Regions from separate parts of the Yersinia alsatica genome, predicted to be linked through region 2. Evidence: predicted binding sites of a transcription regulator. Region 2 holds the regulator's gene; the other holds the start of a gene.

Region 1 (4,439 bases), 1.3 Mb from region 2:
ATCTGGCAGTTGAACGGTATTCAGGCGCATTTTATTTTCCTTGGTGTAGGGTATTTAAAAAATCAATAAATTGCGACGCGTCAGGGTAAGAACGTTGTGTTCCTTTGCCGGTGACACTGTATGCTGCAAAAGCAGAGGCCATTTCCATAGCTTTTAATACATTTCCGTGCTGAACATATTCATGAGCAAAACAGCCAATAAAAGCATCGCCAGCGCCACTGGTATCAATGGCATGAACACTGACCGGCGGCACATGGTGAATGTCTTCGCCATGCATCCATAAAGAACCGCGATGCCCCAACGTAATAATCAGGTTATGCAGACCTTTATCCAACAAGCTGCGCCCTGCCCGATAAATATTATCCAGACTGTCCACTGGCATTCCGGTCAGGATGGCAAGTTCGGTTTCATTTGGCATGAAGAACTCGCACTGACAGGCATAGCCAATATCAAGTGCTTTAGATGCCGGGGCTGGATTGAGAATAACTTTAATCTGGTGCTGACGAGCAAAATCAATCGCGGCATAGACCGTTTCTAATGGTATTTCGAGTTGCAAGATGATCAACTGGCAGGTCTTTAAGGCATCAGCCGCAGCATCGATATCTGCCGGTGACAGGTGGTTATTCGCGCCTTTGATAATGAGAATGCGATTTTGTGATGACTTATCGACAAAAATGGGTGCGACACCACTGGACGTTCCGGCGACTGTTTTCACATATTGGGTATCAATACCCGCTTGTTGTAAGTTTCGAATGGTATTTTCTGCAAACAGATCATCACCCACGCGAGTGACCATCATGACATTGGCGCCTAATCTGGCCGCGGCTACTGCCTGATTCGCCCCTTTACCGCCGCACCCGATTTCAAAATCCGGTGCTTCTAATGTTTCCCCGATTTGTGGCATTTCATCAATGTAGGTGATCAGATCAACCATGTTCGAACCAATGACTGCAATATCCATTGTCCCTTCCTCTATGCTATTTTTTTATCATTCAATGTTAATGCAATAACATTATCAGGCTATAAATGTTATGTGTGTGACAATGATCGCAGCAATGAAAGGGAGATAATTCGGTTTTTCGCCTTAACCAGACAATCTAAAATGTTATTATTATAACAATTGATAAGCGATGATGATGTAAATAGGATATTTCGGCAGAAATAAAAACCAGGGTGGGATGGCAGCAATAAAAATCCCGGCCATAACTGCACCGGGATTATTCAACAAAAAGAAAGGGAATTTATTTAATTGCCATGGCATCACGCATGGTAAAGAACAGGTCGGTCTGATCAGTTAGACCGACAACATTGGTTGCATGTGGGCCATAAGCAGCGATACGCAATTGGGTACCGGTGTGCCCTTGGGAATCATCTTCAGAGTTGCCATAGCTGATCGCCATTATCGCACCATCTTTAGTGGTTAATGCTTGCGTCAAACCTGGGGCTTTAGCGTCAGCTTCAATAATTTGGCTAGAATGCGCGTGGTCTGCCGTCACAATAACCAAGGTGTTACCATCAGCACGGGCGAACTCCAGTGCTTTCTGTACGGCTTCATCCAGATCGACGGTTTCGCCAAACTGGCCACATGGGTTAGCGGCGTGGTCTTGCTTATCAATCGACGCCCCTTCTACTTGCAGGAAGAAGCCATTTTTATTGGTTTTCAGCAGGTCAATGGCCTTTTCAGTCATGACTGCCAGCGTTGGAATATCCTTGGTACGTTCGGCATTATTTTCACATACAACCGCGGGTTTATCGAGATTGCCGTGGTAAGAGGCTTTTGGCCCTTGCCAGCGCACCGGCATATTGCCAGAGCTGAATAGCCCTAAAAGCGGTTTCTTCTGGTCTGCCTGTTTGATGGCATTCAAGTCATCAAGGTTTTCGACAATCACATAACCACGGGCCAATGCTTGGTCACGCAGTGATTTATCTTTCCACTCACCGGCTTTAGCCAACTGGCTGAATGATTTTGCGCCGCCGCCCAAAGTGACATCGGCGCGCCCTTCAATCATTTGCTCAGTAATAGAACCACGGCCCCCATTTTCCAATGCATTGGTGCCACATTTCTCACTGGTTTCTTCTGGACCATAACATTTACGCCCGGTGACATGCGCAAACTGTGCTGCTGGCGTCGCATCTTGCAGCTCTGCGGTTGACACATTACCGGTAGCTTTACCTGCTTTTTTAGCCAGTTCTAAAATAGTGACATGATCTTTGCCAAACACATCGACACCCAGCGCGCCATTATAGGTTTTTACACCCGAAGACCATGCGGTCGCGGAAGCGGCTGAGTCAGTGACATAATCTGGCTTTTGCGTTTTTTTATCTAATGAATAGTGGGTATATTGCCCTGTCAGCGGCAGGGCATCAATGCCTTTAAAGAAGCCACCGGCTCCCATAGCATAGTTACGTGCAGAGGTGATTTCTGAATCCCCCATGCCGTCACCAATCAATAAAATGACATTTTTTACCGTCTTATTAGATAACGAGTCACGCAGAGCTTGAGTTTGATCCCCCGTCAAACGACGCGCTCCGCCAAACTGGGTGACATCGCCATGAGCGCTGCGATCATATAGCCCAGTAGCGGCGGCAACCGCATTCGGTACGAACAGAGAGCTGCTTAAGATCAGGGTGGATAACGCTATGCCGGACAAAGTGGATATGCGGTTCTGCATTAGTAGAATTCCTTGTTGTAAAACAGTAATACAAATTGTATTTATTGGTTACAACGGATACTAAAACAGGCTAATGACGCTTTTATGACAAGCGCAATTAATTATTAATCCTTAACTTTCAAGATTATTCCCAGATCTCTCGCAGCCAAACAACTTGATGGCGTTAAATCAGCCCCCCATTGGCCCGCAAAACTTGTCCATTAATCCAGCCACCCTCTTTACTGACTAAAAAGGCCACTGCCGCCGCGATATCTTCGGGTGTACCCAATCTTTCCAGTGGGGCCATTTTTGCCATTTTTTCAATCAGCTCAGGTGATTTACCATTTAAGAACAGGTCGGTCGCTGTTGGCCCAGGAGCAACGGCGTTGACCGTAATATTGCGGCCCCGTAATTCTTTTGCCAGTATGGCAGTCATGGTTTCAACAGCGGCTTTCGTACCCGCGTAAACAGCATATTTCTCCAGTTTTAGCCCCACCACACTGGTTGAGAAGTTAACAATACGGCCTCCATCTCTCAGCCGTTTAGCCGCTTCCCGCATTCCGTTAAAACTGCCTTTTAGGTTGATGGCAATTTGGCGGTCGAAGTGCTCATCATCACTCTCAGCAATCGTGCTAAGAGACAGAATTCCCGCATTATTAACTAACACATCGACACCACCAAAAGCCGTTTCAGCTTTGGTAAATAATTGAGCAACGGCGATGGGGTCACTGATATCGCCTTTGGCGCTCAATGCATTTCCACCCGCTTGTTGTATTTTGCGCACTAAGGCTTCGGCCTCATTATCAGCCCGAGAATAATTAATAAGCACGGTATAGCCATCCTGCGCCAAGCGTTCAGCTATAGCGGCACCAATACCGCGCGATGCCCCGGTCACAATGGCAACGGGCTGAGTTGTATTCGTCATGATATTCCCCTGAAGGTCAGTTTAATGGTCAGTGTTCGCTGATTGGCCGCATATCCCAATGAGATCTGTCGCCGCCAAATCGGTAAACAGAGAATGCCACCTTTACCTATTCGGATAATCCACTATTATTCGGTAATACTATCCGAATAAAGCGAACAATAGCGTGGACCGAATAGATGCAATGCGTGTGTTTACCAGAGTAGTGGAACAGCGCAGTTTTACCCAAACAGCCGAAGATTTAAATTTGCCACGCTCTACGGTGACCGATGCGATTAAGCAACTGGAAAAGCGCTTAAATGTTCGTCTCTTGCAACGAACAACCCGGCATGTCAGCCCGACCTTGGATGGTGAAGCATACTATCAGCGCTGCCTGCACATTATTGCCGACATTGAAGATGCTGAAATGGCGTTTGCCAATGCCAAGCCGCGAGGCTTACTGCGAATTGATGTACAAGGCACTCTGGCCCGTCATTTTGTGTTGCCGCAATTACCTGACTTTATTGCTCAATACCCTGATATTGAATTATTTATCAGTGAAGGTGACCGGTTGGTCGATTTGATTCGTGAAGGCATTGATGGCGTGCTACGTGTCGGGAATTTGCAAGACAGTGACATGGTCGCCCGCCGAGTCGCACTATTACCCCAAGTCACCTGTGCTGCACCGAGTTATCTGCAACAATATGGAATGCCATACAGCTTAAAACAGCTGGCAGAACACCAGATGGTCGGCTTTCGTTCAAGCGCGACCGGTGGACTGATGCCCTTGGAATTTTGTGCGCATGGCACATTGCCGCGCCCCCCAAAAGCAAACTCACATCAGCCATCATCGCCCCGCTCATCCCCTGAATATCATCAAATTAAGC
Region 2 (4,439 bases):
CAATAGCGCCAGTTTTCCCCATCTCATCAATTTAGTATCCGTGCCGTCTTAGGATTTGACTGCATTCTCGGTTAAAACCGTCGGAACAATCAACCGATTCGGCAAGGTAAAAATAAATCGCGTCCCCAAACCGATTTCACTCATCACATCCAGACGGGCATCGTGGTGGCTCAATGCATGCTTCACAATGGCCAACCCTAACCCACTGCCGCCAGTCTGCCTTGAACGTGCTTTATCCACCCGATAGAAGCGTTCAGTAAGGCGCGGAACATGCTCAGGACCAATACCCGGCCCATTATCACTAACCTGAAACTGTGCACCCTGCGGCGTTTGCTGCCAACACACCTCAATTTTAGTCCCTTCAGGTGTGTGGTTGACTGCGTTATAGACCAAGTTAGAAACCGCACTGCGCAATTGGTCTTCATTGCCGAAGACCTTCAGTTGCTCATTAATTCGAAACGTAATCTCATGACGCCCATTACTCAATGCCTGAACCTCATGCTGTAGCATCTTCAGCATGCGGGGAATATCCACCTGCTCATTTAGATCCACATTAGGTGCGGCTTCAATTCGTGATAGCGTCAATAGTTGTTTTACCAACCCATCCATCCGCTTGGTTTGTTCCTGCATCGTCCCTAAGGCTTTTTCACGTAATGGGCCAGCCAACTCTTGGTCATGCATCATTTCCAGATACCCCTGCAACACTGTCAGTGGGGTACGCAGTTCATGGCTGACATTAGCAAAAAAGTTACGGCGAGCACCTTCCAACTGGCGCATTTGGGTAACATCTCGGGCGACCATAAGTAATTGCCCTTCAGAATAAGGCATCACACGGAACTCAACGTAATAACCATTATTCAATTGCAGGGTCAGGGGGCGAGAAAACTCTTGTTGTTGCAGATATTGGCTAAATTCCGGGTAGCGCAATAAGTTGAGAATATGCTGACCATTATCTTCCGGCCAACGGAACCCCAACAGTTGCTGGGCCAATCCATTACACCAGAAAATATTGCCGTCAATGGTGGTAATCACCACCGCATCAGGTAATGATTCTGCACCACTGCGGAAACGTTTGATAAGCAAGGCTAATTCCCGCCGACGCCGACGATTTCGCAACTGCATCTGGTATAAGCCGTAAAATAAAGGCTCCCAGCTCCAGCGCCCGGCGGGGGGAGTCATGCTGCGGTCTAACCACAGCCAGTGAGATAATTTGAGTTGGTTATAGAAATTCCAGACCAGTGCCGCTACTACTGAAACCAGTAATAGCCAAGGAAGGTAGCCGATAAAGGCACCTAACAATAATGCAGGCAGACAAAAAAGAGCCAGCTCTAGAGCCAGCGTTTTCCACGATAAACGTTCTAACACAACGAATTCTCCGGCACTGAAAACTCAGTAGCGCGTTGAGAAACGATATCCAGTTCCCCGGACGGTTTGTACCATTCTGTCATGACCATTAACTTCAAGCGCCTTACGTAACCGACGAATATGCACGTCAACCGTGCGATCTTCTACATAAACGTTAGTGCCCCAGACATAATTAAGCAACTGCTCACGGCTGTATACCCGCTCAGGATGGGTCATAAAGAAGTGCAGCAGTTTAAATTCGGTTGGCCCCATATCAAGCGCCTGTTCATTGGCCATCACCCGGTGCGAGGAAGGGTCAAGGCTCAATCCTTGCATTTCAATCACTTCCTCTACAGCCATTGGTGAGATCCGGCGCATAACCGCTTTAATGCGCGCCACCAGCTCTTTTGGCGAAAAAGGCTTGGTAATATAATCATCGGCACCCACTTCCAAACCACGCACTCGGTCTTCTTCTTCACCACGGGCAGTCAACATCATTACTGGAATATCTCGAGTCAGCGCTTCGCGTTTCATATGCTTAATAAACTGAATACCTGAGCCACCGGGCAACATCCAGTCCAACAGCACTAAATCAGGGAAAGGCTCCGACAAACGCGTTACCGCGCTGTCATAATCTTCGGCTTCTAACGGTTGGTAACCATTCTGTTCCAACACAAAGCACACCATCTCACGGATTGGTGCTTCATCTTCCACCACAAGTATGCGTCTTGCCATCATCAACCCTGCCAGTAAGTTAGTGGTCACTATGTTATGTCGCGAGCCATTATGCGTCAGTTTTGTGACATTTTTATGAAAAACATCACGCTATCATAAGCAATAAGCATAGTGATAAATTTCATGTTAATTGCAAAATACAGCACTCAAATTTGCGAAGCTTCTCGGAGATTTCTCCCATAGCTTCTTTTTAGCCGCGACATCCCGCAAACAGCGTTTATAATCAGCGCCATTCTATGAAAGATAACCTGCCATAGCGGGAGTTTTATGCGCATTATTCACACCTCTGACTGGCATTTAGGCCAACATTTCTTCACCAAAAGCCGTGCTGCTGAACATCAGGCTTTTTTGCATTGGCTTATTGAGCAAATTGAAGATAATCAGGTGGATGCGCTAATCGTTGCCGGTGACATATTTGATACTGGCTCGCCTCCCAGTTATGCCCGCGAGCTTTATAATCGTTTTGTGGTCGAGCTCCAACCCACTGGCTGCCAGTTGGTGGTGCTGGGGGGGAACCACGATTCAGTCTCAACACTGAATGAATCACGGGGTTTGCTTTCCTATCTAAATACCACTGTAATTTCCTGTGCCAGCAGCCATCTGGATCAGCAAATCATTATTCTGAAAGACCGCCAGCACCAGCCCGCAGCACTGCTGTGCGCCATTCCTTTTCTACGACCCCGTGATTTAGTGACCAGTCAGGCAGGTGAATCTGGCGGGCAAAAGCAACTGGCATTGCAAGAAGCAATCGCGGCTCACTATCAGGCGCTATATCAGCGAGCTGTTGAACGGCGTTCCGAGCTAAATTTACCCTTACCGATTATCGCCACCGGGCACCTGACTACTGTTGGTGTGACGACCAGTGACTCGGTTCGCGATATTTATATCGGCACATTGGATGCTTTCCCGGCGCAAGCTTTCCCTCCTGCGGATTATATTGCTTTGGGTCATATCCATCGTGCTCAGCAAGTGGCCAAAACTGAACATATTCGTTACAGCGGCTCGCCAATCGCCTTGAGTTTTGATGAGTTAAGCAAGGAGAAAAGCGTCTATCTGGTGGAATTTACGCAACAAACATTGTCGTCAGTTACCCCACTGTTTATTCCACAATTTCAGCCAATGCAGCTAGTCAAAGGTGATTTACCGCAGATAGAGCAACAGTTGGCTAAATTCGCTGACCACCAAGGTTTACCGGTATGGTTGGATATCGAGGTTGCCACTCAAGACTATCTCACTGATATCCAAAGACGAATTCAAGCACTAACTGCGGAACTCCCAGTTGAAGTGGTGTTATTACGCCGCAGTAAAGAGCAACGCAATATCGGAATAGACCGGCAAGAAAAAGAGACCCTCAATGAGCTGAGTGTGTCTGATGTATTTGAGCGCAGACTGGCACTGGAGGCCGATTTAGCCGAGCCGCGCCAACAGCGTATGCGCCAAATGTTTCATCAAGTTATTGAAGACGTAACGCAAGGCAAAGATGCCGCAGAGGAGCAATCTATATGAGAATTTTAAGCCTGCGTCTGAAAAACATTAACTCTCTGCAAGGCGAGTGGAAGATAGATTTCACCGCTGAGCCGTTTGCCAGCAACGGATTATTCGCGATCACTGGCCCCACTGGCGCCGGTAAAACCACACTGTTGGATGCAATTTGTCTTGCGTTGTACCACCAGACTCCACGGCTGAATGTCACGCCCAGCCAGAATGAATTAATGACCCGCCATACAGCGGAGTCACTGGCCGAAGTTGAGTTTGAGGTAAAAGGCACCCGCTACCGCGCATTCTGGAGCCAGCGCCGCGCTAAAAATAGCCCAGAAGGGAATCTGCAAGCCCCTAAAGTTGAATTGGCGCTCTGCGAAGACGGCAAAATTCTGGCGGATAAAGTACGTGACAAATTGGATATGGTGGCGGCAATCACTGGGCTGGATTTTGGCCGTTTTACCAAATCCATGATGCTGTCGCAGGGGCAATTTGCTGCGTTCCTCAATGCTGATGCCAATGATCGTGCGGAATTATTAGAAGAGTTAACCGGCACCGACATCTATGGGCGGCTATCTGAGCATGTATTTGAGCAACATAAGCAGGCTAAGATCTCGCTGGATGCTTTACATCAGCGTGCCAGTGGCATTGAACTGCTGAATGAAGAGCAGCGCCTGGCTGTGGCGCAACAAATTGATGCTCTTGGCGAACAAGAAAAGCAACTCACCTCAGAGCAACAAACCAATCAGAAACAGATAAACTGGCTAGTCGGTTGGCAGCAGCAGCAAAAAAATCTGCTGGAATTTCAGCAACAGCAAAAACTCATTGAGCAAGAATACCAACAGGCTCAGCCGGAGTTGCAACGACTGGCCCGTAGTGAG

The links. The regulator PhoB, encoded in region 2, activates phosphate uptake and scavenging genes when phosphate is short. The targets are predictions, from matches to a motif close to CTGTCATAAAACTGNCNNAT.
Positions count from the first base shown of each region.
Region 1: a site for PhoB is predicted at 2,744-2,763, ahead of phoA (alkaline phosphatase). Genes of this name have one in related genera too.

Region 1 covers NZ_CP104006.1:3,118,869-3,123,307, reverse strand. Annotated here, with positions in the region: gene fucP (L-fucose:H+ symporter permease) at 1-30, opposite strand, end outside; gene rbsK (ribokinase) at 32-961, opposite strand; gene phoA (alkaline phosphatase) at 1,242-2,672, opposite strand; gene N0H69_RS13945 (SDR family oxidoreductase) at 2,836-3,576, opposite strand; gene N0H69_RS13940 (LysR family transcriptional regulator) at 3,740-4,439, shown strand, end outside.
Region 2 covers NZ_CP104006.1:4,406,046-4,410,484, forward strand. Annotated here, with positions in the region: gene N0H69_RS19940 (PstS family phosphate ABC transporter substrate-binding protein) at 1-27, opposite strand, end outside; gene phoR (phosphate regulon sensor histidine kinase PhoR) at 49-1,365, opposite strand; gene phoB (phosphate response regulator transcription factor PhoB) at 1,390-2,079, opposite strand; gene sbcD (exonuclease subunit SbcD) at 2,347-3,585, shown strand; gene N0H69_RS19960 (AAA family ATPase) at 3,582-4,439, shown strand, end outside.